Regions from separate parts of the Amycolatopsis sp. NPDC051045 genome, predicted to be linked through region 3. Evidence: riboswitches for the same ligand, from Rfam matches in the RefSeq annotation. Region 3 holds a riboswitch; each other region holds the start of a gene.
What was found. Region 3 has a riboswitch for S-adenosylmethionine ahead of AB0M80_RS23665 (ATP-binding cassette domain-containing protein). Riboswitches for the same ligand answer to the same signal wherever they lie in the genome.

Region 1 (10,193 bases), on a different contig from region 3:
ACCCCGACCGAGTTCGTGAAGGAGTACCGGGCGGCGTTCGCCGACGGCGCGGACGCGATCGTGTCGGTGCACCTCTCGCGCGAGCTGTCGGGTACCTGGGAAGCGGCGGTGCTCGCGGCGCAGGAAGTGGGGCCGGACCGGGTCCGCGTCGTCGACTCGCGGACCACGGCGATGGGACTCGGGTTCGCCGCGCTGCACGCCGCTTCCGCTGCCTCCGCCGGGGCTGGGGCGGCCGAGGTCGAAGCCGCCGCGGTGACGGCGGCCGGCTGCTCGTCGACGTTGTTCGTCGTGGAAACCCTGGAGCACCTGCGCCGCGGTGGCCGGATCGGCCCGGCGGCGGCGCTGCTCGGGACCGCGCTGGCGGTGAAGCCGGTGCTGCACATGTTCGACGGCCGGATCCTGCCGCTGGAGAAGGTCCGCACCATGAACCGGGCGATCGCGCGGCTGGTCGAGCTGGCCGCCCAGGCGGCGGCCGAGGACGACGTCGAACTGGCCGTCCACCACCTCGCCTCGCCGGAACGGGCGGTCGAGCTGGCGAACCGGCTCGAAGAGGCCGTGCCGCGCTCGGCGGGCTGCGTGGTTTCCGAGCTGGGCGCGGTGATCGGGGCGCACACCGGCCCCGGGGTGCTGGGCGTGGTCGTCCAGCGCACGGTCCCGTCCCGGAGCTAGCGCGCCGAACCTTCCAGCATGCCACCCGGGTACGACGGAAACGGCGGTTCCCGGGCCCGGCCCCGGTGATCCGTCCACAACACCCCGGTTGTCCACAGGACGCGGCGGCACCCCTGTCGGACCCTCCCCGCGGGCCCTAACGTCGATCGTGTGTTCGAGCAGTCCGCCCGGGATCCGGGCCCTCCCGTCAACGACCGGCTCGCCTGGCTGGCCGACCAGCTCTCGCCCGATGCGAGCACGGTCGGGCCCGGCGGCCGGCTGATCCGGCGCTGGTTGCCGGGCGGACCGGCCGGTGCCGGCCGCCGCCGGTGGGCACTGGCCGGCGTCCTCGCGGCGGTCGTGGTGATCGTCCTCGGCTCGGTCGCGCTCGTCGGTGGCCGTCCGGCGCCCGAGCCACCGCCCGCGCTGCCCAGCGCGCAGCCCGGCGAAAAACGGGCGGCGGAGGCACGTGCCGCGCCACAGGCCGGTCTCGTCGTCAGTGTGATCGGTCGTGTCCGGTCGCCGGGCCTGGTCACCGTGCCCCAGGGCGCCCGGGTAGCGGACGTGCTGCGAGCGGCCGGCGGCGCCGAGCCGGGCGCGGATCTCGGTGCGCTGAACCTCGCCCGCAAGGTGGCCGACGGAGAGCAGCTCGCGGTCGGCATCCCGGCGCCCGCCACGGATCCCGGCGCCCCGGCGGGCGGTGGGAAGGTCGATCTCAACACGGCGACCGTGGACCAGCTGGACACGCTGCCCGGCGTCGGCGAGGTGATGGCCAAGCGGATCGTCCAGTGGCGCACCGACCACGGCGGTTTCTCGAAGGTCGAGCAGCTGCGGGACGTCGATGGCATCGGCGAGAGCAAGTTCGCCCGGTTGCGGGAGCAGGTGACGGCCGGGTGAGCGCCTTTTTCGTGGCCGGTGTCCGGCTGGGTGTTGTCGGCGGGAGCGGGTTCGCCCGGTTGCGGGAGCAGGTGACGGCCGGATGAGTACCTTCCCCATCACCGATACCCGGCAGGACATGCGGCTGGTCCCGGCGGCATCGGCGTGCTGGCTGGCGGCGTTGGCCGGCCTGCTGCTCGGCTGGTGGACGGCGGTCGCCGCCGGTCTTGCCTCGGCGGTGCTCGCCGGGCTGGTGCTCTGGCGGGCCCGCGGCCGTCCCCGGGTCCGCGGCGCGGCGGCGGCGCTGCTGGTGCTGGGTCTGCTCGCCGCCGGTCCGGTCGCCTGGCGCATCCGCGACGCGCAGCGTGACGAGCTTCGCACCTTCGCAGCCGAAGGGCTGCCGGCGGCGTTGCGGGTCGTCATCGCCGAACGCCCGAAGCCCGTGCGCAGCGCGGGGTACGCCGACCGGCAGGCCGGTGCACGCTCGGTGGTGCTGGTGGCCGATGTGCGCACGGCGGCGGTCGACGGGCGGCCGGTCCCGTCGGCCGGCCGCGTCCTACTTCTGGCGCCGGTGGCGCCGTGGGCCTCGCTGCTGCCGGGCCAGGAGGTGACCGCGACGGGCCTGCTGATGCCGCCGCGTGGGTCGGACCTGACCGTGGCGGTGCTTTCGGTGCGCGGCCCGCCGGGGGAGCCCGGCCCGGCGCCGTGGTGGCAGCGGACGGCGGCCGAACTGCGCGCGGGCCTGCACGACCTGTGTCAGGCCTTGCCGGACGAACCGGCGGGCCTGCTCCCGGGGCTGGTGCTGGGCGACACAAGTGCGTTGTCCCCGCGCGTCGAGCAGGAGTTCGTCACCGCGGGCCTTGCGCACCTCACCGCGGTCAGCGGCGGAAACCTCGCGGTGGTCTGCGGGGCGGTGCTGCTCCTGCTGCGCCTGCTCCGGCTCGGGCCCCGGCTGTCGGCCGCGGCGGCCGGGACGTGCCTGGCCGGGTTCCTCGTCCTGGTCGGCCCGGAGCCGAGCGTGCTGCGCGCGGGGGTGATGGCGGCCGTGGCGTTGCTGGCCCTGGCGCTGGGACGGCGGGGTTCAGCGCTGCCGGCGCTGGCCTTCGCGGTGTGCGTGCTGGTAGTGGCGGATCCGGCGATGGCCACGGACTTCGGGTTCGTGCTGTCGGTGTGCGCCACCGCCGGGCTGGTCCTGCTCGCGCCCCGCTGGGCCGGGGCGCTGGTCCGCCGGGGGATCCCACTGGGCTTCGCGGAAGGGCTGGCGATCCCGTTGGCGGCCTTCCTGGTGACGGCGCCGGTGCTCGCGGGCATGGCGGGCTCGGTGAGCCTGGTCTCGGTGCTGACCAACGTCCTCGCCGCGCCCGTGGTGGCCCCGGCGACGGTGCTCGGCGTGCTGGCGACGGTCACCGGCCCGTGGTGGCCGGGCGCCGGGAAAGTTCTGGTGCACCTGGCCGACCCGGAGGCCCGGTGGCTGATCACGGTGGCCCGGCACGGCGCGCGGGCCCCGGGCGCGGTCGTCGCCTGGCCCGGTGGGTGGGCCGGCGGGCTCCTCGCCGCCGCGGTCCTGGGTGTGCTGGTGCCGGCGGCCCGGCACCGGCGCGTGCGGGTGCTGATGGCGGTACTCGTCGTCGGAGCGCTGCTGGTGTTCGTGCCGGTCCGGGTGCTGGCGCCGGCGTGGCCGCCGCGGAACTGGGCGATGGTCGAGTGCGACGTCGGTCAGGGTGACGCGGTCGTGTTGGCGACCGCCGAGCCGGGGCGGGCGGTCGTGGTGGACGCCGGACCCGAGCCGGGGCCGGTCGACGAGTGCCTGCACCGGCTGGCCGTCGACCGGATCCCGCTGCTGGTGCTGAGCCACCTGCACGCCGACCACATCGGCGGCCTCGCATCGGTCTTCGACGGCCGTGCGGTCGGCGCGATCGCGGTCGGCCCGGGGCGGTCACCGGAGTGGGCCTGGCGCCAGGTCGCCGCGGAGGCCGCCCGGCAGGCGGTGCCGCTGGTGGAGCTGAACCCGGGCGAACGGCTGGACTGGCCCGGCCTGGCGCTCGACGTGCTGGGTCCGCGGTACGTACCGGCCCGGTCGGCCGGGCAGCAGGACGGCACCACGATCAACAACAGCTCGGTGGTGCTGCGCGCGGAAACCCCGGTGGGCCGGGTCCTGCTGACTGGTGACGTCGAACTGGCCGCGCAGGCGGACCTGCTGGCCGAGGTCGGAGATCTGAAAGCGGAGGTGTTGAAGGTGCCGCACCACGGCTCGCGGTACTCGCTGCCGTCGTTCCTCGCGGCGGTGGCCCCACGGGTGGCGTTGGTCAGCGTGGGCGCGGGCAACACGTACGGGCACCCGAACAAGTCCACAATGGACACCCTGGCTGCGCTCGGTGCGCTCGTCACCCGTACCGACCTGGACGGCGACACGGCGGTGGTCACCGGAACGGCGATCGCCCGCCGCGGCGAGCCACGTGGGCCGCCACGCCGCTGAGCAACGGGGGCGGGCGGAGCGCCCGCCCCCGCGGGAGCTCAGTAGCCGAGTGCCTCGTTCACGGCCGCGGCCGACGGCGGCAGGGTCGCCTTGGGGCCCACGTGGTTCTCGATCGCGTCGAGGGTCTTGAGGCCGTCACCGGTGATCAGCAGGACCGTCTCGGCGTCCGGGTCCAGCTTGCCCGTCTCGACGAGCTTCTTCGCCGTGGCGACGGTGACCCCGCCCGCCGTCTCGGTGAAGATGCCTTCGGTGCGGGCGAGCAGGCGGATGCCCTCGACGACCTCTTCGTCGGACACGTCCTCGATCGCGCCGCCGGTGCGGTTGACGATGTCGAGCACGTACGGGCCGTCGGCCGGGTTGCCGATCGCCAGCGAGCGGGCAATGGTGTCCGGCTTCACCGGCTGGACCACGTCCAGGCCGGCGCGGAACGCGGCCGACACCGGGGAGCAGCCGGTGGCCTGCGCGCCGAACACCTTGTACGGGCTGGCGTCCACGAGACCGAGCTGACCCAGCTCGCGGAAACCCTTGTCCACCTTGGTCAGCTGCGAACCGGAGGCGATCGGCACGACGATCTGCGGCGGGATGCGCCAGCCGAGCTGCTCGGCGACCTCGAAGGCCAGCGTCTTCGAGCCCTCCGAGTAGTACGGCCGGACGTTCACGTTGACGAACGCCCACTTCGGGTGCTCGCCGGCGAGCTCGGTGGCCAGGCGGTTGACGTCGTCGTAGTTGCCGTCGATGGCGATGAGGTCGCCGTCGTACACCGCGGTGGTGAGGATCTTGGCGCGCTCGAGGGTCTTCGGGATCAGCACGACCGACCGCCAGCCGGCGCGGGCCGCGGCGGCGGCCGTCGCGTTGGCCAGGTTGCCGGTCGACGGACACGCGAGCACCTCGAACCCGAACTCGCGGGCCGCGGCCAGCGCGACGGCGACGACGCGGTCCTTGAAGGAGTGCGTCGGGTTGCCGGTGTCGTCCTTGACCCACACGCGCTTGAGGCCGAGTTCCTTGGCGAGGCGGTCGGCGCGGACCAGCCGGGTCGCGCCCGGCTCGGTGTTCGGGATCTCTTCGACGTTGGACGGAACCGGAAGGAGCTTCTTGTAGCGCCAGATGTTCTTGGGGCCGGCCTCGATGTCCTCACGGCGGACGCGGCCGAAGTCGTAGGCGACCTCGAGCGGCGAGAAGTCTTCGGCGGAGACGAATTCCGGGGCGAGCGGCTGCCGGTGGCCCTCTTCCTTCGACACCAGTTCGACGGCGGGACCGAGATCCGGGGTCTTCGTGGTGGAGGTCGTGCCGAGGGTTGCGGTCATCGCGAGGTTCCTTTCCTCATCTGCCCCGCCGAAGCGGGCCGGAATTGGCACCGTGGTCGTCAGCTATCCCGCGATCGCGGAATGACGGGCTGTACGCCGGTTGCCGGGGCTTCGTCGGGCCGTTCCCTCTGCCCCTCTGGATGAGCGGTATTCAGTTGTCGGTGCGCGCCCATCGGATCGCCCCGGGGCGTGCTGCCTCGGCTACACCGTACGACATCCCGCTCGCGCCGTGCCACGGTGGCCGCTCGACATCACCGGAGCGGGCGCACGGAAGCGCAAGTGAGAAGATTCCCGGGTGACCGCGCAAGCCACCGCCCCGGCCCCGCTGCAGCTGGTGCTGGGGGAGGAAGAACTGCTGATCGAGCGGGCCGTCCGCGAGACGCTCGCCGCCGCCCGCGCGATGGACTCGACCGCGGAGCTTTCCCGGGTGCGGGTGTCCGATCTCACAGCTCCCGAGCTGGCCGAACTGGTCAGCCCCTCGCTGTTCAGCGAAGGCCGGGTGATCGTCCTGGAGTCGGCGCAGGACATCTCGCAGGAGCTGGCCGACGCCGTGGCGGCCTACCTGAAGGACCCGGCGGACGGGGTCGTGCTCGTCGTCGTGCACACCGGCGGCGGGCGCAGCAAGGCGGGCAAATCGCTCCCGGCGGCGCTGAAGAAGGCCGGCGCCGAGGTCACCGAGTGCCCGAAGCTGACGAAGCCGGCCGAGCGGGAGCAGTTCGTGCGCCACGAGGTGCGCCGGGTGGGCGGCAAGATCGACCCGGCCGGGGTGGCCGCGCTCCTCGACGCCGTGGGCTCCGACCTGCGGGAACTGTCTTCGGCGGCGACGCAGCTGGTGGCGGACACCGGCGGGTCCGTCGACGCGGAGGCGGTCCGCCGCTACCACCGCGGGCGCGCCGACGTGACCGGGTTCGCGGTCGCGGAAAAGGCGGTCAGCGGCGACCGCGCGGCGGCGCTGGAGTCGCTGCGGTGGGCGATGCAGCTCGGTGTTCCGCACGTCCTGGTCGCCGACGCGCTGGCCGACGCGGTCCGCACGATCGCCCGGGTCTCCGGCGCCGGCCGGGGCAACCCGAACCAGATGGCCGGCGAGCTCGGCATGCCGCCGTGGAAGATCCGCAAGGCGCAGGGGCAGTCCCGCGGCTGGAACCCCGACGGCCTGGCCACGGCCATGCGCGTGGTCGCGCGGCTGAACGCCGAGGTCAAGGGCGTGGCGGCGGACCCGGGCTACGCGCTGGAGCGAGCGGTCCTGCAGGTGGCCGCCGCCAAGGGCGACCGCTGACGGCCGGGGCGCCACTGTCAACGGGGCGCCACTGGCAAGGCGACCACTGACCTGTGCTGGGTCGACGCACCGTGAACCCCGGCAGCTGAGCTCCGGAGAGGCCCCGCACAGCGCGCACGCCGCGCCGGCCGCCGTCGCCTCAGCCGCAGCGTGCGCCTGGTGTGGCCGCAGCTCTCAGCCGCACCTCTTCAGCCGCATCCGCGCATGAAGAAAGCCCCGGCCGAAGCCGGGGCTTTCCCAGAAATCAACCAGCTCAGAGCGCGTTGACGCGCTTCGCCAGCGCCGACTTCTTGTTGGCGGCCTGGTTGGCGTGGATGACGCCCTTCGAGACGGCCTTGTCCAGCTTCTGGGCGGCGTCGCGCTGCAGCTCGACGGCCTTGGCCTTGTCGCCGGACTCGGCGGCTTCGCGAACCTTGCGGATCGCGGTCTTCACCGAGGACCGGATCGCCTGGTTGCGCTGACGCGCCTTCTCGTTCGTCGTGATGCGCTTGATCTGCGACTTGATGTTGGCCATGAGGCAACTCCTGTGTTCACTCGGTGAGATTCGCCGCCGCGCTCGAACCGGCCCCGTTCGTGAGAACGGGCTTCCTCCATAGCGGAATGCCGCACGGCAACGAGCGCCCACTCTAACAGCCGGGCCGTCGGCGTCCGGAGCCGGGATCCGATCACCAGGAGTACCGTGGACGGCGATAGGGCCCAGGGTTCCCGCGCCCGTGGAAACCCGTAAGGGGTGCCATGAACGCCACCGCACTGTCCCTGGTCCTCGTCGCCGCCGTCGTGCACGCCGCGTGGAACCTGGCGGCCAAACGGGTCTCCTCCGGCGGCACCCAGTTCGTCTGGCTCTACTACACCGCTGCCGCCGTCGTGCTGCTGCCGGTCACGATCGTGCTGCTCGTCGTCGAAGACGATCGTCCACAGTGGAGCTGGCTGCTCGCCGCCGGGGTGACCGCGGTCCTGCACATCGCCTACGGCGTCGTGCTGCAGCGCGGCTACCGCGTCGGCGACCTCTCCGTCGTCTACCCGGTGGCGCGCGGCACCGGCCCGCTGCTGTCGGTGCTGGCCGCTGTCCTGGTCCTCGGGGAGCGGCCCGGCCCGCTGGGCCTGCTCGGCGCGTTCCTGGTCATCGCCGGGGTGCTGGTGATCAGCACCGGCCGGCGGGGAGGCGAAGGCACGCACGCCGTCGAAGCCGGTATCCGCTACGGCCTCCTGACCGGGGCCGTCATCGCCGGCTACACGCTCTGGGACGCGCATGCGGTGACCGGTCTCGGTGTGCCGCCGGTCGTCTACTTCGGGCTCGGCTCGGTCCTGCAGAGCGTGCTGCTCGTGCCCGGCGCACTGGCCGATCGCGCCGAGGTGGCGCGGATCTGGCGCGAGCAGCGTCGCGAGGTCCTCCTCGTCGCGGTGCTGTCGCCGATCGCCTACATCCTCGTGCTCTTCGCCCTCACCATGGCGCCGGTCAGCCTGGTCGCGCCGGCCCGGGAGCTGAGCATCGTGCTCGGCGGCCTCGCCGCGTGGCTGGTGCTGGGCGAGGGCGACGCCGCGCGGCGGCTCGCCGGGTCGGTGATCGTGCTGTCCGGCATCGCCGCGATTGCGGCCGCCTGAGCCCGTCGGGTAGGGATGGTCGGATGGAGATCCTGAAGAGCCGGTTGCTGATCCACCCGCGGGACGTCGCCGCGTCCACGGCGTTCTACCGCGACACCCTCGGCCTGGCCGTGGAGCGGGAGTTCCCCGGCGGCACCGTGTTCTTCCTCGGCCACGGCTCCCTGGAGGTCTCCGGCCGGGGTGAGGCGGGCTCGTCGCCCGATCTGGTGCTCTGGCTGCAGGTGCGGGACCTCGCCGGCGCCCTGACCGACCTGAAGGGCAAGGGCCTGGAGCCGGTGCGCGACGCCCGGCGTGAGCCGTGGGGCCTCGACGAGGCCTGGATCGCCGATCCGGACGGCACGCGCATCGTGCTGGTCGAGGTGCCCGAGGGTCACCCGATCCGCACGGACACCCGCTAGGCGGGCTTGACGGCACGCAGCTGCGCGGCGAGCGCGGCGAAGCCGGGGGGCTCCCAGGTCCAGGTCTGCAGATCGGCGAAGCCCGCGGCGGCGGCTTCGTCGGCCAGGACGTGCCTGCTCACGGGCAGCCACTTCTCGTGCGCGGACAGCAGTAACCGGCCGCCGGGGCGCAGCACCCGGAACAGCTCGGCGAACCCGGCCGCGCGGTCTTCCCACAGCATGACGTTGTTCACGGTCAGGACGACGTCGACGGACTCGCCGGGCTCGCCGGTGTGCGCCGCCGAGCCCTCGCGCAGTTCGGCCCGGTCGCCGCAGCGCTCGTGGCAGAACGCGAGCATCTCGGGGGAGGGGTCGACGCCGATGGCGCGCCCGGCCAGGCGGGCGGCGGCCTCCAGGCCGACGCCGGGGCCGGGCCCGACGACCAGGACGGTCTCGTCCGGCTCGATCTTCGCCAGGTCGACGACGCGGTGTTCGGTGGCGGCGTTGCCCCGGGCCATGACCCAGCCGCCGAGGCGGCCGAGCGCGCCGGACGGGTGACCGAACGTCCGGTCGAGGACGCGGGCGAACCCGCTGGTCTCCGGCGGGGGAGGGGGTGCCGGCTGGTGCGGTGTGCTCATACTTCGAGGGCACCACGGATCGCGAAACCCCGCATCGGGGATGACCCCCACCCGCACCCGGAGGGCCATGGGACCATAGAGGTGGCCATCCCCGACTTTCCGAGGACTCATTCGAGTGACAGCGCTCAACAAGTTCGCCGACACCACCTTCACGCCTCCGGAGCTCATCCGGAACTTCTGCATCATCGCGCACATCGACCACGGCAAGTCGACCCTGGCCGATCGCATGTTGCAGCTCACCGGCGTCGTGGAAGGGCGGGCCATGCGCGCTCAGTACCTCGACCGGATGGACATCGAGCGCGAGCGCGGGATCACCATCAAGGCCCAGAACGTGCGCCTGCCCTGGCAGGTCGACGGGCAGGACCACGTCCTGCACATGATCGACACGCCCGGCCACGTCGACTTCACCTACGAGGTCTCGCGGGCCCTGGAGGCGTGCGAAGGCGCGATCCTGCTGGTCGACGCGGCGCAGGGGATCGAGGCCCAGACGCTGGCCAACCTCTACCTCGCCCTGGAGAACAACCTCCAGATCATCCCGGTGCTCAACAAGATCGACCTGCCCTCGGCCGACCCCGACAAGTACGCGGGTGAGCTGGCCCACATCATCGGCTGCGAGCCGGACGACGTGCTGCGGGTCTCGGCCAAGACCGGCGTGGGCGTCGGCGCGCTGCTCGACGAGGTCGTGAAGATGGTCCCGGCGCCGCAGGGCGACGCCGACGCGCCCGCCCGCGCGATGATCTTCGACTCGGTCTACGACACCTACCGCGGCGTCGTCACCTACATCCGCGTCGTCGACGGCAAGATCACGCCGCGCGAAAAGATCAAGATGATGTCGACCGGCGCCACGCACGAGCTCCTCGAGGTCGGGATCATCTCGCCGGAGCCCAAGGCCAGCAAGGGCCTCGGCGTCGGCGAGGTCGGCTACCTGATCACCGGCGTGAAGGACGTCCGGCAGTCGAAGGTGGGCGACACCGTGACGTCGGAGCGCAACGGCGC
Region 2 (10,193 bases), on a different contig from region 3:
CGGGGTGAGCTCGGTGGTCGTGTGCATCCGCGCGAGCCGCGCGTACGCCTCGCCGCCGCCGGGCAGCCACGACACACCGGGCCGGTCCGCGGGCCGCCCGTGCGGCTTCACCTCGGTGACGAGGAATTCCCGGTACTCGGCGAAAGCCGGGCGGACGACGTCGGCGAGGAGCTCGTCACGCCGCCGCTCGAACTCCCCGTCCGGCGCCGGCTGGCGGCGCAGCGGGTCGGCGGCGGGTTCGGCGAGGTAGCGGTCGAGGTGCGCGACCGCGGCGTCGACCAGGTGGGCCACCGGGACGAGCCCCGCGGCGATGCCCTCGGCGTGCCGCCGCGCGGCCTGGCGCAGGTACGCCGGGATCGCGGCCAGCCGGCCGAGCTGGGCCTCGGCGGCCTCGCCCGCCGTCACCGTCGTCATCGGCAGCGCGATCAGCAGACCGGCCGCGGGCCCGATGGACAGGTCGGTGACCGTGAACTCGGCCAGCCGGCTGTCGATCGCCGCGATGCGGTTTTCGGCCGTGGTGATCAGGACTTCGCGCGTGACCCGCTCCTCGGCCGCGAGGCCCCCGGCGTCCAGCGCACGGGCCCGCTCGAGGAACCCCGCGAGCCGGGCCCGGAACGCCTGCTCGGCCTCGGCGGACAGATCCGGCAGGCCGGGCTCCGCCGGGCGCACGCCGAGCAGCGCGGCCGTCAGCGGATCGGCGGCGAACAGCGCTTCGACGAACTCGTCGGCGAGTTCGGTGACCGCGGTCATGGCAGGACCCCCAGCTTCGGCTGATGTGCTCCCGGCCGACCCTAACGGAGATCACCGACAGGAACGGCGGGTCGTTCGCCGGGGGCGGACGGCCTTCGGTGCCGCGGATCGGCGAGGCGGTAGCGTTGCCGGAGTGGCCGTGACCGATCCCGTGGACATCCGCCTGCTCGCCGCGCTCGCCGACCTCGGCAAGGCAGCCGTGCACGAGCTCGCGGCGAAGGTCGGCATGGATCCCCGCGAGGTCGCCTACCGGCTGGTCGCCCTTTCCGGCAGCGGGCTCCCCCTGCTCGTCGGCGTCGAGAGCGACCCGAACGGCCTGCGCGCGGCGATCGCCGGCGCGCCGCCGTCGTGGGCGAACCGGCCGCCGCAGCAGTTCCCGCCGCCCTCACAGCCGGTGCCCTCCCAGCCCGCGCCGCCGATGCCGCCGCCGGTCCAGGGCACGCCGTCAGGCCCGTACAACGTCCAGGGAGCGCCTTCGGGGCCGTACACCGTCCAAGGCGCCCCCTCCGGCCCGTACACCGTGCAGGGCGCACCCTCGGGGCCGTACACCGTGCAGGGCGCACCTTCGGGGCCGTACAACGTCCAGGGCACGCCGTCCGGGCGGTACCCGGGTCCGCCGCCCCGGCCACCGCAGCCCCCGCGCCCGCCTCAGCAGTTCCCGCCGCCGCAGGTACCGCTCGATCCCGTCGTGAGCACGTGGGGCCTGCCGCAGACGGCGAAGTGGGCTCGTGGCGACGAGCCGGCCAAGCCCACCGCCGCGGCCGGCAGGCGAGGCAGGCTCGGCGAGGTCATGGCGACCCACGGCCTGGAGGGCGAGCAGCTGTCGGTGCAGCTGCTGGAGGTGCAGGACCCGGCCGACTACCTGTTCAGCGCGGCCGGGTACCGCCTGGAGGACGGCGAACGCGCGGTGGTGGTGCACACCGAGATCACCAACCGCGGATCGATCCCGTTCGCCTCGCTGCCGGACAACTACCTCGAGCTGATCGCCGCCGACGGCACGGCGATCGGCAAAGCACCGGTGTCGCTGACGTCCCGGCCGCCGCACAAGATCGGCGTCAAACCGGGCGAGACACTGGGTGGGCACACGGTGTACGTCCTCCCGGACGCCACGCGCGTGGTCTCGGTCCGCTGGAGCCCGCGCCCCGAGCCGGACGAGCGAACACTGATCTGGTCGATCGAGGACTAGTAGCTCTCGTCGCGCAGGATTTCCAGGGCCTTCGCCAGGTCGTCCGGGTACTCCGACTCGAACTCGACCCACCGGCCGTCCGCGGGGTGCGCGAAACCCAGGGTCTTCGCGTGCAGCCACTGCCGGTTGAGCCCGAGGTGGCGGGCCAGCACCGGGTCGGCGCCGTAGGTCAGGTCGCCGACGCAGGGGTGCCGCAGGGCCGAGAAGTGGACGCGGATCTGGTGCGTCCGCCCGGTTTCGAGCTTGATGTGCGCGAGCGAGGCCGCGCGGAACGCCTCGACCACTTCGTAGTGCGTCACGCTCGGGCGGCCGCCCTGGACCACCGCGAACTTGTAGTCGTGGCGCGGGTGGCGATCGATGGGGGCGTCGATCGTGCCGCGCATCGGGTCCGGGTGGCCCTGGACGATCGCGTGGTAGCCCTTGTCGACCGTGCGTTCCTTGAACGCGCGCTTCAGCACGGTGTAGGCGTGCTCGCTCTTGGCCACCACCATCACGCCCGTGGTGCCCGCGTCGAGCCGGTGGACCACGCCCTGGCGCTCGGCCGCGCCCGACGTCGAGATGCGCAGGCCGGCCGCGGCGAGGCCGCCGACGACGGTCGGGCCGGTCCAGCCCGGGCTCGGGTGGACCGCGACGCCGACCGGCTTCGAGATCACGATGATGTCGTCGTCGTCGTGGAGGATGCGCATGCCCTCGACCGGCTCGGCGACGACCTCGACCGGGTTCGCCGGTTCCGGCAGCGTGATCTCCAGGAGGCCGCCGCCGGAAAGCCGGTCGGACTTGCCCGCCGGGCGGCCGTCGAGCAGCACGTCCCCGGACTCGGCGAGCTCGGCGACGACCGTGCGGGACAGCCCGAGCAGCTTGGCGAGGCCGGCGTCGACCCGCATCCCGTCGAGCCCGTCGGGCACCGGGAGCATCCGCGACGTCACGCCTGGTCCTCCTGCTTCTTCTTGTCCTTGGTCGACGTGCCGTCGTAGTCCTTGCCCAGCAGCGACAGCAGCACGATCAGGGCGCCGCCGACGCAGATCGCCGAGTCGGCGATGTTGAAGATCGCGAAGCCCTTGCCGTTGGGGGCGAACGCCGAGATGAAGTCGACGACGTGGCCCTGCAGCCCGCCGGGCGCGCGGAAGATGCGGTCGGTCAGGTTGCCGGTGGCGCCGGCGAGCACGAGACCGAGGCCGATCGCCCAGCCGATCGAACGCAGCCGCCGCGACAGCCAGATGATCGCGATGACCACGGCCAGCGCGACCAGGGCGAGCACCCACGTCATGCCGGTGGCCATCGAGAAGGCGGCACCGGGGTTGCGGATCACCTGCAGGTAGATCAGCCCGCCGAGGATCCGGAGCGGCTCCTTGCCCTCCAGGTTGGCGGTGACCAGGTTCTTCGTCACCAGGTCGATCGCCCAGAAGACGACGGCGACGGCGAACACCCAGCCGACCCGCCGCTTCGGCAGCAGCGGCTTCGCCGGGACCTCCGGGTTCTCGGGCGCGTCGGCGGCCGGATCGGGCACCGCGTCGGCGGGGGTGGCGGTGTCGGGTTCGGAGTGGCTGGGCTCGGTGCTCACCGGTCCATTGTCCACGGCGCTGGTCAGGCCGCGGCGGGCCCGTCCGGCCGCGGGCGCAGGAGCACGGCGAACGCGGCCGCGAACAGCAGGCCCGCCGCGGCGAGCGCCCCCGCCGACGACGGCTGGAACACCACCGTGACCAGCGCGAACACCCCGGTGACGGCCAGCAGGAACCGGCTGCGCTCGTAGCCGGCCAGCAGCAGGAGGCCCAACGTCGCCAGCAGCGCGCCGCGCAGGTCGCCGCCCAGCCGGAACTGGAGGGCGCCGACCAGGTCGAGCAGCGGGACGGCGGCCAGCGCCCCGAGCGTGCCGAGCAGGAACCGGCCGGGGCGTGGCGGCCGCAGCTCCCGCCAATACCAGACGGCCACCGCGAGCACCACACAGGCGAGGGCGGCGAGCCAGCCGAGCGTCGCCGACGGCACCACGTCCGCCGCGACGGCGGTGATCGAAACCCGCTCGCCGACGGTGGTCCCGCCGGTGCCGAGGCCGTGGAGATCCTGGGACACCTGGTAGCCCGTCGCGAACGGCGCGAGCGGCGCGGGCTCGTCCGGCACCAGGTCGACGGCCACCATCACGAGCTGCGCGAATCCCAGCGCGGCCAACGGGAACCAGTACCGCCGCGAACTCCCCATCGCCTCAGGGTAGCGGGCGCGGGTTTCCCCGCAGCAGGGCGACGAAGGCGGCGGCGAGCAGGATCAGGGCCGAGACCAGCACGCCTGCCATGTCCGCCGAAAGCACCAAAACGACCAGGGCGAACGCGACCGCGGTGAGCAGGACGAACCGGCTGCGCTCGTACGCGGCGAGCAGCAGCAGGCCGAGCGTGGCCAGCAGCGGGCCACGCAGGCCGTCGCCGAGCCCGAACTGCCAGGACCCGACCAGGTCGAGCAGCGGGACGGCGAGCACCGCGCCGACCGTGCCGAGGACGAACCGCCCGGTGCGGACGGGCCGCAGGGTTACCGCGTACCAGACGGCCGTGCCGGCGACCACCACGCCGAGCGCGACCAGCCAGGCGGGTCCGCCCGGCAGGCTGCCGCCCAGGGCGTGGAAATCGTCCAGGGCCATCCACTGGAGGCGGCCATAGGTCGGCCCCGCGGAGTGCGCCGGTCCGAGGAGGAAGTTCGCGGCCCCGGCTTCGGCCCGGCTCCGGCGCGCCAGCAGCTGCGCCGCGGCCAGGCCGATCTCGGCGAAGCCCAGCAGTGCCAGCGGAAACCAGAAACGTGGCCCTCTCCCCATCGGCCCAGGCTAGCGCTCAGCAGAAGGGCGGCAGCTCCCGCGGGTCGCCCACCGGGGCCCAGCGGCCGTCCACCTTCGCGTACTCCCAGCGGGCTCCGCGCGCGACGATCTGCCGCAGCGCCAGCACCACGCGGTCGACGTGTTCCTCCGTGCTGCCGAGGCCGAGGCTGACGCGGACCGCCTGCTGCCCGTCGCCGCCGGTGACGCCGATCAGCCGCTTGGCCGCGATGTGCGCGCAGAAGGCGCCGTCGCGCACGCCGATGCCGTACTCGGCCGACAGCACCGCCGCGAGCCAGCCCGGGTCGAAGCCGTCGACGACGAAGCTGACCGTGCCGACCCGGTCGACCGGCGAGTCGAACAGCCTCAATTCGGCGCAGCCCGGGATGCCCTCGAGGCCCTTGCGGAGCCGCGCGAGCAGGGCCTGTTCGTGCGCCTCGACGGCGTCCCAGTTCCGGCTGAGGGTTTCGCACGCGACGCCGAGCGCGTACACGCCGACGGTGTTGGGCGAGCCGGCTTCGTGGCGCTCCGGGCCGGTGTTCCAGACGACGGCGTCTTCGGTGACGAGCTTGGTCGCGCCCCCTCCGGCCAGGTACGGCCGGGCCGCGCGCAGCCAGTCGGCGCGGCCGATCAGCGCGCCCGCGCCGAAGGGCGCATATAGCTTGTGGCCGGACAGCGCGACGTAGTCGACGTCCAGTTCCTTGATCGAGATCCGGCGGTGGGGGGCCAGCTGGGCGGCGTCGAGCGCGATGCGCGCGCCGTGCTTGCGCGCCACGGCCGCGATCTCCGCCACCGGGAGCAGCTCACCGGTCACATTGGACGCTCCGGTGACGACGACCAGACGCGGTCCCTGCGGGGCATCCGCGAGCGCTTCGTCCACAGCGGACACCGCGGCCAGCCGGGTGCGCGGGGTCGGCAGCCGCCGGACGTTCGGGCCCGTCCACGGCAGCAGCGCGGCGTGGTGCTCGGTGTCGAACACGATCACCGTGGTGTGCCGCGGCAGGCTGCGGGCGAGGAGGTTGAAGGAGTCGGTGGTGTTGCGGGTGAAGACGACGGTGTCGGTCCGCCGGGCGCCGGCGAACCGGCGCAGGACGTCGCGGGTGCGCTCGTAGAGCCGCGTGGAGACCTGCGAGGCGAAGCCCGCGCCGCGGTGGACGCTGGCGTACCAGGGCAGGAACTCGTCGACGGCGCTGCGGACCGCGTCGAGACACGGGGCGCTGGCGGCGTGGTCGAGGTTGGCGTAGCCGATGTCCCCGCCGGTCACCAGCGGCACCCGCAGCGACGCGCCGGCGACGGCGGGGATGCTGGACGAGACCACGGTTTCGAGCTGGGTGCGGTCGATGGCGAGAGTCATCGGTGCCTCCTCGGCAGTCCGGGGGACCCCCGGCGAGGGGCCCGCGCTTGCCCGTCGCACGACGCGACCGGCCTGGTCTTCACCCGGGGCACCCCACCGCGGTAGGAGGGTTGCCGGCCAGCAAGCCGGGGCTTCGCGCTGGCACTCATGACCTGGTCCAGAAGGTAACCGAGAGTGCGCCCGGCGGCCAACCCCGCCCCACATTCTGAGACGCCGCTCACAGGCAGTGGCCGCCGAAGGGAGCCGCCGACAGTGCCCGGCTTCGCGGCACGAAGATCCGCTACCGGCCGGACTCGCCCCTCCAGCGAGCCAGGCGCCCGGCCCGGTCGACGGCGCGGAGCCGGCGTTCGGCGGCGTCGCGGACGGCGCTCGTCGTGACGACCAGCAACTGGTCGTGCTCCTGCAGCCGGCTGGTCTTCTCCGGGGTGAAGCCCGTGCCTTCGCGCACGACCAGGCTGATCGTCGCCCCGACGGGCAGCCGCAGCTCGGAGAGGTAGACGCCGTGCAGCTTCGAGCCGGGCTGGATGCGGACCTGCAGCAGTTCGGCCCCCAGCTCGTCCAGCGGTGCGGAGTCGACGTCGATCTCGTACGCCTCGGACTTCTTGGCCAGCCCGAGCCGGCGCGCGAGCGGGCCGAGCGTCGCCCCCTGCACCAACGTCAGCACGACGACCAGCACGAACACCGCGTCGACCAGCCGCTGCGCGCCCGGCAGGCCCTGCGACAGCGGGATCATGGCGAGCACGATCGGCACGGCGCCGCGCAGCCCGGCCCACGACAGGAACGCCTGTTCCCGCCACGGCAGCCGGAACGGCAGCATCGACAGCACGACCGACACCGGCCGCGCCAGCAGCAGCACGACCGCGCCCGCGACCAGGCCCGGCACGATCGCGTCGAGCAGGCGGCCCGGCGAAGCGAACAGGCCGAGCAGCACGAACAGCCCGATCTGCGCCAGCCAGCCCAGTCCTTCGGCGAACGAAAGCGTGTCCGACCGGTGCGGCAGCCGCGAATTGCCGAGCACCAGCGCGGCGACGTAGGTGGCGAGCAGCCCGGACGCGTGCAGCAGCTGCCCGGACGAGTACGCCACGACGCACACCGCGACCGTGGCGAGCGGGTAGAGCCCGGTCGCCGGCAGCGCGGCCCGGCGCAGCGCGAACCCGCCGAGCCAGCCGAAGGCCAGCCCGATGACCAGGCCCGCCGTCAGCTCGTAGACCACCAGCAGGGGCAACGTCCAGTCCACAGTGGTGCCTTCGGCCAGCACCACGACGGCGATGTAGGCCGGCGCGTCGTTGATGCCCGACTCGAGCTCGAGCGTTCCGGTGAGCCGTTGGCCGATCCCCGCCGTGCGCAGCACCGAAAACACCGCGGCCGCGTCGGTGGAGGCGAGCACCGCGCCCCACAGCAGCGCCAGCCGCCAGTCGAGGCCCAACAGCCAGTGCAGGGCCGCGCCGGTGACTGCCACGCTCACCACGACGGCCACTGTGGACAGTGCGATTCCGCTGCCCAGCGCGGGTTTCACGGCCGACCACCGGGTGGTCAGGCCGCCTTCGGCGAGGATCATGACGAGCGCGGCGAGGCCGAGCGACTGGGTCAGCTCGGGGTTGTCGAACCGGACGCCGAAGCCGGCTTCGCCCAGCAGCACGCCGATCCCCAGGTACAGCAGCAGCGAGGGCAGGCCGAGCCGGATCGACACGCGCACGGCCAGCACGGAGGCGAGGAGCACGACGCCGCCGACGCCGAGCAGCACGGGAAGCTGGTCCATGCCGCCTCCCTCCCGAGTGCCGTGGGGCCCTCAGAATAGTGAGGCGACGAGGTTAACTCGTTCGTGTCCCGCTGCCCGGCGCCGGACAGCCGGTGTGTTAAGGCCCCGCAACGCCACCGAGCGCGTCCAGATCGACACCGAGGGCGGCGAACGGCTCCCCCGCCGCCGGCAGCACCTTGACCGCGCGGTGCCCGTCGCGGGCCACCCAGCCGGCGTCGACCGCCCGATCGAGCAGCGCCGCGGGCAGGGCCCCGGCGAGGTGGTCGCGGCGCTCCGTCCAATCCAGACAGTCGCGCAGCAGCGCCCGCCGCCCGGCGGCGACCGGCACACCGAGATCCGCCAGCACCTCGCGGCCACGCGGGGTCAGCGCCAGCCCACCGGCCACGTCGAGCAGGCCGGCGGCGAGCATGCCGTCGCGGAGGGCGACCCCGAGTTCGCCGGCGAGGTGGTCGTAGCAGGTCCGCGCGAACCCGAGCCGCCGCGCCCGCAGCGACGACTTCAGCCCCGTCACCGGCCGGTGCCCGGAAGTTTTTCGGGGGCTCCGGGTGGCGGAGTCCCCGGCCCGGGGCGGAGCCCCGAATGTCACGGCGTGCTGGGCCAGGTGCTCGATCAGCTCGGCCACGCGCGGGTCGGCGATCCGGACGTAGCTGGCGCGGCCCTGCTTGACGCGGGCGACGAAACCGGCACCGGCCAGCCGGGTGACGTGCTCGCTGGCCGTCGAGAGCGCGATCCCGGCTGCCTTCGCGAGCTCACCGACCGTCCAAGCCCGCCCGTCCAGCAGCACGAGGCACATGGTGGCCCGGCTCGGGTCGGCGAGCACCGCGGCCACCTCGGCCAGCGCGATCGTCTCCATGCCCCCACGCTACGGCCCGCACCCTTCGCCCGCGGCCGAACCTTCGCACCCAGCCGGACGACACGCGTACCTGGACGGACGACACGCGTACCCAGGCGGACGACACGATGACCGCGCTGCGGGCGTCGGTGTGTCGTCCGGCTGCGTACGCGTGTCGTCCGGGTGAGTGCGCGTGTCGTCCGGTTCGGGGCGTCAGCGGGCCTTGAGGAACTTGGCCGCCAGCTGGACGGCCGGGCCCGAGTCGTTCGAGTCCTCCAGGACCACCGCGAAGGCCACGTTCCCGCGGTAGCCGACGAACCAGCCGGTGGCCTGCTTGCCGTCGCCGAACTGGGCGGTGCCGGTCTTGCCGAAGACGTTCCCGGCGGAGGCGGCCGCGTGGCCGGTGCCGCTGGTCACCACCGCGCGCATCAGCTTCCGCACCTCGCCGAGCGCCGACGCCGGCGGCGGCGAGTAGCCCTTGACCACCGTGGTCTCGAGGTCGTGCCACAGCCTCGGCGTGATCGCCTTGCCGGTGGCGACCGTGGCGGCCATCAGCGCGCCGCCGAGGGCGCTGGCCTGGATCCGCCCCTGGCCGAACCCGTCCTCGACCTGCTCGTCCTTGCTCGCGGCGGGTTCGACCTTCCCCAGTTCGGTCTTCAGCCCGGGGATCTCGTAGTCGGCGTTGAGGCCGAGTTCGTCAGCCGCCTTCTTCAGCCCGTCCGCGGGCAGCCCGAGCGCGAGCTGCCCGAACGTCGTGTTGCAGGAGCGCGCGAACGCCGTCTGCAGGTTCGTCGCGCCCAGCTCGAAGCCCTCGTTCTTGACCGTCCGCGTGCCGATCGTCGCGACGCCGGGGCAGTCGACCGGCGAAGCCGCGGTGAGGCCGCTCTGCTGGACCGCCGCCACCGCCGTGGCGATCTTGAACGACGAACCCGGCTCGTACAGGCCGTTGAGCGCCTTCGGGGCGTTCCCGGCGGCGGCGTTCTGCGCGACGGCGAGGATGTCGCCCGAACCCGTGTCGAGGGCGACGAGCATCGCCGACCCCTGGTAGCCGTCCACCGCGGCCTGGGCCGCGCTCTGCGCAGCCAGGCTCAGGCTCGACACGAGCGGCTTCGCCCCTTCGGCCGACGTCTTCCCGAACAGCGTCTCGACGCTCTTCCCGCCGGTGTCGACGCGCTCGACGGCGAAGCCCCCGCCGGCCGCGGCCGTGACCTGCCCGGTGAGCGCCGAGCGCAGCAGCGGGGCCGGGTTGCCGTCCACCGGCCGCACGCCGCCGGCGCCGCTGATGAGCAGCGGCTTGCCGTCGCGGTCGGCGACCGCGGTGGTGTCCTGCGCGGCGGTGCTGATCACCAGCCGCTGGCCCGCCTCCAGCTTCGGGTGCAGCAGCGACGGCGCCCAGTGCACGAGCCACTTGCCGCCGGCCTGGGCGAGCTCGAACGGCACGTCGTAGGTCCAGACCTGGCCCGGCTTCAGCGTCCACGACAGGCTGAACGTGCCGCTCGTCTGCTTCGCCCCGGCCGCGGT
Region 3 (10,193 bases):
ATCGTTCACTAGTCAAATTTGATTACGCGGGAGGATCGCCGAAGGCCCGGCCGGCGTCGTCGGCCATCTCGTACTCGCCTGACTCCAGCCGCGAGATCAGCGACCGGGTCCACTCCAGACCGGCGTTCGCCTGCGCCGACCACAGCCGGAACAGCTCGGCGACGTGCTCGGCCTGTTCCCAGTGCGCGGTGTCCTTGATCATCAGGCTGGCGCTGCGCTCCTCGGACTCGAGGATGACGAGCCGGTGTTCGAGGAGGCTGATCGCGCGCTGCCGGGGCAGCGCGGTCAGGAACGAGACGCCGGCGGCCACCTCCGCCGCGGCGGAGGTGGGTTCGGACAGCGCCTTCGCCAGCAGCAGGTGGAACTCCTGGTCGCCCACCGCCGTGATGCGGTAGGCCACCCGGTCGGGCCCGCCCTCGCCCGGCTCGACGTCGACCTGCTCCAGCAGGTCCTCGGCGGTCATCTTCTTCAGCGCGTGGTAGATCGACCCGGGCTGGACGTTGGCCCACTTGTCCGCCGACCAGGTCAGCAGCTCGCGCCGCACCTGGTAGCCGTGCGCGCGGCCGTACATCCGTACCACCCCGAGCACGAGCAGCCGTGTCGCCGACAACCGGGCCTCCCTCTCGACAAAGCGCGTGACGCCCTCCGTAGGCTAATAAGGTATGAGCACCCCTGTGTTGACCGCGGTGGCCTGGCCCTACGCCAACGGCCCCCGCCACATCGGCCACGTGTCCGGATTCGGCGTCCCGTCCGACGTCTTCTCCCGCTACCAGCGAATGGCCGGCAACCGGGTGCTCATGGTCTCCGGGACCGACGAACACGGCACCCCGATCACCGTCCAGGCGGACAAGGAGAACTCCACCCCGCAGGAGACGGCGGACAAGTACACCCGCCAGATCGGCAACGACCTGCAGGGCCTCGGCCTCTCCTACGACCTGTTCACCCGGACCACGACCGGCAACCACGCCGAGGTGACGCAGCAGATCTTCCTGGCGCTGCACCGCAACGGCTACGTCGTGCCGAAGACCACGCGCGGCGCGATCAGCCCCTCCACGGGCCGCACGCTGCCGGACCGCTACGTCGAGGGCACCTGCCCCATCTGCGGGTACGACGGCGCGCGCGGCGACCAGTGCGACAACTGCGGCAACCAGCTCGACGCCGCGGAGCTGATCAACCCGAAGTCGCGGATCAACGGCGAGACGCCGAAGTTCGTCGAGACCGAGCACTACTTCCTCGACCTGCCGGCGTTCACCAAGACCCTCGGCGACTGGCTGGGCACCAAGAACGACTGGCGCCCCAACGTCCTCAACTTCACCAAGAACCTGATCGACGACATGCGGCCGCGGCCGATCACCCGCGACCTCGACTGGGGCGTCAAGATCCCCCTCGACGGCTGGCGCGACCAGCCGCTGAAGCGGTTCTACGTCTGGTTCGACGCGGTGATCGGGTACTTCTCGGCCAGCGTCGAGTGGGCCCGGCGCTCCGGCAACTCGGACGCCTGGCAGGAGTGGTGGAACAACGCCGACGCCCGGTCGTACTACTTCATGGGCAAGGACAACATCACCTTCCACGCCCAGATCTGGCCGGCGCTGCTGTTCGGGCAGAACGGCGAAGGCGACAAGGGCGGCGAGCCCGGCAAGTACGGCCGCCTGCACCTGCCGGACGAGATCGTCTCCAGCGAGTTCCTCACCATGAGCGGCTCGAAGTTCTCGACCTCGCGCGGGCGCGTCATCTACGTCGAGGACTTCCTGCGCGACTTCGGCCCGGACACGCTGCGGTACTTCATCTCGGTCGCCGGCCCGGAGACCCAGGACACCGACTTCACCTGGGACGAGTTCGTCCGCCGGACCAACTTCGAGCTGGCCAACGAGTGGGGCAACCTGGTCAACCGGTCCATCTCGATGGCGCACAAGAACGTCGGCGCCATCCCGCGCCCGGAGGCCCCGACAGCGGCCGACGAAGACCTGAAGGCGTTGTCCCGCAAGGCCTTCGACACCGCGGGGGCGCACCTGGCCCGGTCCCGGTTCAAGCTGGCGGCGGCCGAGGCGATGAAGGTCGTCACCGCGGCGAACAAGTACATCTCCGACCAGGAGCCGTGGAAGCTCAAGGACGACCCCACGCGGCGCGACACCGTGCTGCACACCGCGCTGCAGGTGGTCTCGGACGCCAACACGCTGCTGACGCCGTTCCTGCCGCACTCGGCGCAGAAGGTCCACGAGGCCCTCGGCGGCACCGGCGTCTGGGCCGCCCAGCCGGAGCTCAAGGAGGTCGACGACCTCGACATCGACGGCCGGGTCAACCCGATCCTCACCGGCGACTACACGGCCGAGCAGGCGAAGTGGGAGTCGAAGCCGATCGAGGTCGGCAAGCCCTTGGCCAAGCCGTCGCCGCTGTTCACCAAGCTCGACCCGGCGCTCGGCGAGACCGGCCCGGAGTGGGCACCGATCGTCAAGGAGTAAGAGGTATGCATGGGTGACGAGAAGCGCGAGCTGCCGCCGGTCCCGGACCGGCTCCCGGTGTCGGTGGTGGACGCGCACACCCATCTCGACGCGTGCGGCGCGGTCACCGCGGCCGATGTCACGGCCATGGTCGACCGCGCCGAGCGCGCCGGCGTCGCCCGCGTCGTCACGGTCGCGGACGACCTCGCTTCGGCCCGCTGGGCCGCCGAGGCCACGGGCTGGGACCCCCGCGTGTTCGCCGCCGTCGCGATCCACCCCACCCGGACCAAGGGGTTCGGCGAGGCCGAGAAGGCCGAGGTGGAGCGCCTGGCGGCCGGGGACCGCGTGGTCGCCGTCGGCGAGACCGGTCTCGACTACTACTGGGACTACTCGCCGCACGACGCCCAGCAGGAGGCGTTCCGCTGGCACATCGGCCTCGCGAAGCGGCTGGGCAAGCCGCTGATGATCCACGACCGCGAAGCCCACGACGACGTGCTGCGCATCCTGGCCGAAGAGGGTGCGCCGAATGCCGTAATTTTCCATTGTTTTTCCGGAGACGCGGAAATGGCCCGCAAGTGCGTCGACGCGGGGTATGTCCTTTCCTTCGCGGGCACCGTGACGTTCAAAAACGCGAGAGGCCTCCACGAGGCGGCTCGGCTCTGCCCGGCGGGGCAGTACCTCGTCGAGACCGACGCGCCGTTTCTGACCCCCCACCCGTTCCGTGGGCGGCCGAACGAGCCGTTCGGCGCCGCCTACACCGTCCGTCACCTGGCGGCGCTCAGGGGCGAAGCTGTCCACGAAGTCGCCGAATCGGTCCGGACCACCGCCGAGCGGATCTACCGACTCCCCAGCGTCACAACGGGTTGAACGCATTGCGACATCAGGGTTCCGGACTCCTCCACCTGAGGAGTGACCCGGATCACGACACTCCGGGGGGTGTTTGCGCAACCCGCCAGGACCCGTTACTGTCCCGTGATCGTGCCGGTCGGTACTGCGCACTGCAGTTGCCGACTGCTACGCCCACAGTCACGTCAGTGCACGTCGGGGAAGCGGAACCAGGAGCGGTACGGCCTGGAACCGTGACGATGGCGCCGGCTGCGGGCCCAGACGTAAAGACGTCGCCCCGAACGATGTCTTGGGAAAGGGAACGACCCGGTGACAGGTAGCAGACAGGCTGGAGCGCGCTCCGCGGCCGTCCTCGAGCGCGATTTCGAAGACACTGCGTACGGCCAGCTCGACTTCTCCGATGACCCGAACATCACGCAGCAGGACATCCTCGCCGCACTAGGCCCGGACGCCGACGCGATGATGGCGTCGATCGACGTCGACGTCGACGAGCTGATCCGGCTCATCAACGCCGAGACGACGTACCTGCCGCCGATCGTCATCCCGGACGAGACCGAGGCGGATCGCACCGCTTCCCCGGCCGCCCGCAAGGCCGTGCTGGACGAGGGTCTCCGCGAGACGACCAAGGTCTGGAAGCGCCGGTTCCTCAAGGGTGCCGTCCTCAGCGTCATGATCAGCGTCGCCGGTGGCGGTGCGGCCGCGCTGGCGATGAACAAGAGCGTCACCGTCGACGTCGACGGGCACCAGCAGACCGTGCACTCGTTCGGCGACACCGTCGGCGAGGTGCTCGAGGACGCGGGCCTGTCCGTCGGCGCGCACGACTCGCTCTCCCCGTCCCCGCAGGCGGAGGTCGGCGACGGCGGGGTCATCAAGCTGGAGCGCGGCCGTCAGCTGAAGCTGATCGTCGACGGCGCGGAGCACACGTCCTGGGTCCGCGCGACCCACCTGGGTGACGCGCTCGGCCAGCTCGGCATGGCCGGCATGGACAAGCCCGGCACGTGGATGTCGATGCCGAAGGACGGTGAGCTGCCCCTCGAGGGCGCGACCGTCGTGGTCAAGACCCTGAAGAACATCACGCTGTTCGACGGCGCCAACGCGCCGAAGCAGGTGAAGACGACGGCCGTCACCACGAAGGAGTTCCTGGGCGAGTACAAGCTCGCACTGGGCCCGGAGGACGCCGCCGAAGGTGGTCTGGACGTCAAGCTGACCGACGGCGCCGAGGTGCACATCAGCCGCACCGGCGTCTCGACGGTCGAGCAGAAGGAGACCATCGCCCCGCCCGAGCAGCGCGTCGACGACCCGGACCTGGATAAGGGCAAGACCAAGGTCGAGGACCCCGGCACGCCCGGCGAGAAGATGGTGACCTACAAGGTCACGCAGAAGAACGGCAAAGAGGTCGGGCGGGAGACCGTCTCCGAGCAGGTCATCACCCAGCCGAAGCCGAAGATCGTGCACGTCGGGTCGAAGAAGGCCCCGAACCCGGAAATCGGCGACGGTTCCGCGTGGGACCGCATCGCGCAGTGCGAGTCGGGCGGCAACTGGGCCACCAACACCGGCAACGGCTACTACGGCGGCCTGCAGTTCGACAAGCAGACGTGGAACGCCTACGGCGGCTCGCAGTACGCGGCGCTGCCGAACCAGGCTTCGCGCGAACAGCAGATCGCGGTGGCGGAGAAGGTCCGCGACGCCCGCGGCGGCTACGGCGCCTGGCCGGTCTGCGGCAAGAAGGCCTGACGCTTTCATCCGGAAAGGCCCCCGTCCTCCGTGGACGGGGGCCTTTCCGCGTGACGCTCCCAGTCACGCGAGATACGTCTTCAATCACGTGAGTTCCGCCGCTGATCACGCGAGTTACGCGTTCAAGTAGGCTCGCCCGGTGGTTGAACTGTTGGGACCTGCCGAGATCCGCGGGCTGGCGGCCGAGCTGGACGTGCGGCCGACCAAGAAGCTCGGGCAGAACTTCGTGCACGACCCCAACACCGTCCGCCGGATCGTCGAGCTCGCCAAGGTGGGGCCGGACGACGTCGTCCTCGAGGTCGGCCCCGGGCTCGGGTCGCTGACCCTGGGGCTGCTCGCCACCGGTGCGCGGGTGGTGGCCGTCGAGATCGATCCCAAGCTCGCCGAGCGGCTGCCCGAGACCGTCGCCGAGCGGGGGCCCGAGGCCGCGGGGAACCTCACCGTCGTCGGGGCCGACGCCATGCGCGTCACCCGGGAGGAACTGGGCGAGCCGACCGCCCTCGTCGCCAACCTGCCGTACAACGTCGCCGTCCCCGTCGTGCTGCACCTGCTGGCCGAGGTGCCCTCGCTGAAGTCCGGTCTCGTCATGGTGCAGACCGAGGTCGCCGACCGGATGGCCGCCGGCCCCGGCAGCCGGATCTACGGCGTGCCGAGCGTCAAGCTCGCCTGGTACGGCAGCGCACGCAAGGTCGCCGCCGTGCCACGCTCGGTGTTCTGGCCCGTGCCGAACGTCGATTCCGCGCTCGTCGCGTTCGAACGCGGCGACGAGACGGCGTCCGAAGACCGGGAACTGCTCTTCGGGCTGGTGGACGCCGCCTTCTCACAACGCAGGAAGACGCTCCGCGCCGCGCTCGCGGGCTGGGCGGGCTCGGCCGAGCGCGCCGGCGAGCTGCTGACGGCCGCCGGGATCGACCCCAGGACCCGCGGTGAGCAGCTGGACGTGCACGACTTCGCCCGGATCGCCGCCGCGCGTTAGCCTCCCGCGCCGCCTTCCTGCGTCGGTTCCACAGTGGAAGCGGCGAAAATACGCCTCTTGGCGTGCGATCTCGCGATCCGGACGCCGCCACTCGTGTGATCTGGGCCGACAGGCTTGCTTTCGCTCCTCGGGATCGGTTTTACTCATTACGTCCATCCCGAGCGACTGAGAGACCTGGCTCGCCGAAGTCGCAGCAACCACCCTCCACAGGGCAGGTGCTACCGCCAGGACCGATGGAGGCCGTTTTCGATGAAGAGGGTAGCTCGCCCCCTGCTGCTGACCAAGCGTCGCGTTGTCGACGAAGGCCGCCGCTCCGTGACCGCATGTCGACGCTCCCGTTGAGCTAGTCCGAGCCGTCTCACCCTTCTTCACGCACCGTCCATAGCGGACGGACATTCGCTTGCGGCCGGGCGCGCCCACGTGTGGCGGCGCCCTGTTTTCTGGAGCTTTCGTGATCACCGTCGAAAATCTGTCCAAGTCCTTTGCTGCCAACGGAAACTCGGTCCTCGCCCTGCGGGACGTGAGCGTCGACGTCCAGGCCGGCTCGCTGTTCGGCGTGGTCGGTCCCGCCGGGTCCGGCAAGTCCGTCCTCGCCCGTTGCATCGCGCTGCAGGAGCGCCCCGACCGCGGCGTCGTCCGCCTCGACGGCCTCAACACCGGCACCCTCGACGGCCGTCGCCTCCGCGAAATCCGCCGTCAGCTCGGGGTCGTCTCCACGAAGCCGGAGCTGATCGCCGAGCGCACCATCGCCGGCAACATCGCTTCCCCGCTCGAGCAGCTCGGCGTCGACGGCCCGCAGCGCCGCAGCCGGGTCGGCTCGCTGCTCGACCTCGTCGGCCTGACCCAGCGCGCCACGCAGCGTCCCGGCGAGCTGTCCGCCGGTCAGCTCCGCCGCGTCGCGGTCGCGAAGGCGCTGGCGGCGGCCCCCGCCGTGCTGCTCGCCGACGACCCGACCGCCGGCATCGACCCGGAGGAGGCCGGCGCGGTGCTCGCCGTCCTCGACCGGGCCCGGTCCGAGCTGGGCGTCACCGTCGTCGTCACGACGCCGGACGCGGGCGTGGTCCGCCGGATCTGCGACGACGTCGCGGTGCTGGAGGACGGCACGGTCGTCGAGCGCGGCACGGTGCTCGACCTGATCTCCGACCCGGCCAGCCGCACCGCGCAGGCGCTGCTGCCGGCCATCGAGACCACCCGCTCGCAGGTGGCGCGCTACGACCGCTCCGCCGACGTCGTGCTGGTCGGCTTCGCGTCGGTGGGCGCGCTGCTGCCCGAGGCCGCGGGCCGCTTCGACGTCGAGTTCGCCACCATCGGCGGCGGCCTGACCCGCATCGGCGACACCCCGGTCGGCCGGTTCCGCCTCGGCGTCCGCGGCGAGCGGGCCGACGCCGCCCTGGCGTGGGTCGCCGAGCGCGGTGGCCACGTCACCTACACCGCCCGCGGCCCGCAGGGTGTCGCGGCCGCCTGACCTGGCCCGAACGTCCGTGAATGCCACCTTGAGGGACGCTGAGTCCCTCGAGGTGGCATTCACGGCTGGCGGGGAGCGGGGCGGCGGGGACACGTAGGCTGGTCGGGTGCTCGCCGTAGTTCCGCCCCCAGTCACCGTCCGGGTCCCGGCCAAGGTCAACCTCCACCTTTCGGTCGACGACCTGCGCGAAGACGGTTACCACGAGCTGGTGACCGTGTTCCAGGCGCTGTCGCTGACCGACGAGGTGACCGTCGCGGTCACCGAAGAGCCCGGCATCGAGGTCTACGGCGAGGGGGAGGGTGCGGTCCCGACCGGTCCCGAAAACCTGGCCTGGCGGGCCGTCGAGGCGCTGGCCGCGCACGTCGGCCGCACCGGTGAGCCGAAGGTCCGGGTGGTGCTGCGCAAAGGCATCCCGGTCGCCGGCGGCATGGCGGGCGGCAGCGCCGACGCGGCGGCGACGCTGGTCGGGCTGGCGAGCCTGTGGAACCTCGACGTCACCCGCGACGAGCTGGCCGAGATCGCCGCCGGGCTGGGCAGCGACGTCCCGTTCGCGCTCTACGGCGGCACCGCGCTGGGCACCGGGCGCGGCGAGCAGCTCGTCCCGGTGCTGTCGCGGCACACGTTCCACTGGGTGCTGGCCTTCGACGCCGAAGGGCTGTCGACGCCGAAGGTGTTCAAGGAGCTCGATCGCCTGCGTGCGGCGGGCAACCCGCCCCGGATCGGCTCGCACACGCCGGTCGTCGAGGCGCTGGCCTCGGGCGACCCGCGTCAGCTGGCCCTCCTGCTGGGCAACGACCTCCAGGCGGCGGCGGTCTCGCTGCGGCCCGACCTGCGCCGCACGCTCCGGGCGGGCGTCAACGCGGGCGCGCTCGCGGGCACGGTGTCCGGCTCCGGCCCGACGTGCGCGTTCCTCTGCGAAGACGCGCAGTCGGCGGTGGAGGTCGCCGCGGAGCTGTCGGGCGCCGGCGTGTGCCGGACGGTCCGCGTGGCCCACGGCCCGGTCCCCGGCGCCCGCGTCGTCGGCGGGGACGACGCGCCGCGCCCGGCAACGCCGCGGGTGCACGCGTGAAGCGCGCCGAGTTCGCGTTCCCCGGCCCGCTGCGCGACCAGCTGGTCGCGGCGATCCTGCGCGGGGACAAGACTTCGACCACCGGCCTGGTCGCCGAATACGAGAAGCACGGCGAAGAGCTGCCCGTCGTCGGCGAGCGCGAGCTGATGATCGACTCGGCGGGCGAAGGGGTCGCGGTGCTCGAGACCACCGAGGTCCGCGTCCTGCCACTGTCCGAAGTGGATCTGCAGCACGCGCTCGACGAGGGCGAGGGCTTCACGAGCGTCGCCGAATGGCGCGCCGACCACACGGAGTACTGGCAGAGCGCCGAAATGCGCGCCGCGCTGGAAGATCCGGAATTCACCGTGGACGACACGACGCAGGTCGTGGCGACGCGGTTCGTCATCGTGGCAGTGTCTCCCAAAGAGAGGATCGGCTGAACGGATGGCCAACCTGGTCAATCTCGAGTCGGTGAGCAAGTCCTACGGGGTGAAGCCACTGCTGGACGGCGTCTCCCTCGGCGTCGCGGCCGGGCAGCGCATCGGCGTCGTCGGCCTCAATGGTGGCGGCAAGACCACCCTGCTGGAAGTCCTTTCCGGACTCGCCGAGCCGGATTCCGGGCGGGTCAGCCACGTTGGCGGCCTGCGGATGGCGGTGGTCACCCAGCGCACGGAACTGCCGGACGGCAGCACGGTCGGCGACTTCGTGCTCGAACGCTACGGCGCCGAGCACGAATGGGCCGCCGACGCCCGCGTCAGGTCCATTGTGGACGGGCTGGGGATCACCGCGATCGGGCTCGACACGCCCACCACCAACCTCTCCGGTGGCGAGCGGCGCCGGGTCGCGCTGGCCGCTGCGCTGACCGGCGAGCTCGACCTCGTCGTGCTGGACGAGCCGACCAACCACCTGGACGTCGAAGGTGTCCGCTGGCTCGCCGACCACCTGCTCGCGCGCCGGATCGCCGTCGTGGTCGTCACCCACGACCGGTGGTTCCTCGACACCGTCGCGACCGTGACGTGGGAGGTCGCGAACGGCCGCGTCGAGCAGTACGAAGGCGGTTACGCCGACTGGATCTTCGCGCGCGCCGAGCGTGCGCGGCTGTCGGCGACGGCCGAGGAGAAGCGGCAGAACCTGGCCCGCAAGGAGCTGGCGTGGCTGCGCCGCGGCCCGCAGGCCCGGTCGTCGAAGCCGCGCTACCGGATCGAAGCGGCCGAAGCGCTGATCGCCGACGTTCCGCCGCCACGCGACTCCGTCGAACTGCAGGCGTTCGCGAAGCGGCGGCTCGGCAAGTCCGTGCTGGAGCTGGAAGACACGACGTACGCGGTGGGCGAGCGGACGCTGCTCGACCACGTCACCTGGCGGATCGGCCCGGGCGACCGGATCGGCCTGGTCGGCGTCAACGGCTCCGGCAAGACGTCGCTGCTGAAGCTGCTCGGCGGCGACGTCGAGGGCACGACCGGCCGCCGCGTCGAGGGCAAGACGGTCGCGCTCGCGCACCTGCGCCAGGAGCTCGACGACCTGCCCGGCGACCTGCGCGTGCTGCAGGCGATCGAGCAGGTGGCCGGGCGCGTGGTGTTCGGCAAGCAGGAGATGACGGCCTCGCAGCTCGGCGAGAAGCTCGGCTTCCCCGCGGCCCGGCAGTGGACGCCGGTCGAGGACCTCTCCGGCGGCGAGCGGCGCCGGCTG

Region 1: another riboswitch for S-adenosylmethionine. It lies ahead of thrC (threonine synthase); the one in region 3 lies ahead of AB0M80_RS23665 (ATP-binding cassette domain-containing protein).
Region 2: another riboswitch for S-adenosylmethionine. It lies ahead of AB0M80_RS42135 (aminotransferase class V-fold PLP-dependent enzyme); the one in region 3 lies ahead of AB0M80_RS23665 (ATP-binding cassette domain-containing protein).

What each region holds. Positions count from the first base shown of each region.
Region 1 covers NZ_JBFBCC010000005.1:264,276-274,468, forward strand. The annotation lists gene AB0M80_RS14975 (DegV family protein) at 1-669, shown strand, start outside; gene AB0M80_RS14980 (ComEA family DNA-binding protein) at 820-1,545, shown strand; gene AB0M80_RS14985 (ComEC/Rec2 family competence protein) at 1,628-4,000, shown strand; gene thrC (threonine synthase) at 4,039-5,304, opposite strand; SAM riboswitch class I at 5,318-5,451, opposite strand; gene holA (DNA polymerase III subunit delta) at 5,600-6,580, shown strand; gene rpsT (30S ribosomal protein S20) at 6,834-7,094, opposite strand; gene AB0M80_RS15005 (DMT family transporter) at 7,316-8,182, shown strand; gene AB0M80_RS15010 (VOC family protein) at 8,206-8,580, shown strand; gene AB0M80_RS15015 (class I SAM-dependent methyltransferase) at 8,577-9,197, opposite strand; gene lepA (translation elongation factor 4) at 9,313-10,193, shown strand, end outside.
Region 2 covers NZ_JBFBCC010000039.1:16,071-26,263, forward strand. The annotation lists gene AB0M80_RS42105 (DUF885 domain-containing protein) at 1-750, opposite strand, end outside; gene AB0M80_RS42110 (AsnC family protein) at 884-1,936, shown strand; gene AB0M80_RS42115 (RluA family pseudouridine synthase) at 1,933-2,862, opposite strand; gene lspA (signal peptidase II) at 2,859-3,497, opposite strand; gene AB0M80_RS42125 (hypothetical protein) at 3,521-4,129, opposite strand; gene AB0M80_RS42130 (hypothetical protein) at 4,134-4,730, opposite strand; gene AB0M80_RS42135 (aminotransferase class V-fold PLP-dependent enzyme) at 4,747-6,081, opposite strand; SAM riboswitch class IV at 6,120-6,234, opposite strand; gene AB0M80_RS42140 (potassium/proton antiporter) at 6,362-7,840, opposite strand; gene AB0M80_RS42145 (metalloregulator ArsR/SmtB family transcription factor) at 7,938-8,693, opposite strand; gene AB0M80_RS42150 (penicillin-binding transpeptidase domain-containing protein) at 8,886-10,193, opposite strand, start outside.
Region 3 covers NZ_JBFBCC010000010.1:2,357-12,549, reverse strand. The annotation lists gene AB0M80_RS23690 (PadR family transcriptional regulator) at 23-610, opposite strand; gene metG (methionine--tRNA ligase) at 663-2,459, shown strand; gene AB0M80_RS23680 (TatD family hydrolase) at 2,469-3,305, shown strand; gene AB0M80_RS23675 (transglycosylase family protein) at 3,594-5,018, shown strand; gene rsmA (16S rRNA (adenine(1518)-N(6)/adenine(1519)-N(6))-dimethyltransferase RsmA) at 5,158-5,994, shown strand; SAM riboswitch class I at 6,144-6,234, shown strand; gene AB0M80_RS23665 (ATP-binding cassette domain-containing protein) at 6,446-7,459, shown strand; gene AB0M80_RS23660 (4-(cytidine 5'-diphospho)-2-C-methyl-D-erythritol kinase) at 7,566-8,528, shown strand; gene AB0M80_RS23655 (ASCH domain-containing protein) at 8,525-8,947, shown strand; gene AB0M80_RS23650 (ABC-F family ATP-binding cassette domain-containing protein) at 8,952-10,193, shown strand, end outside.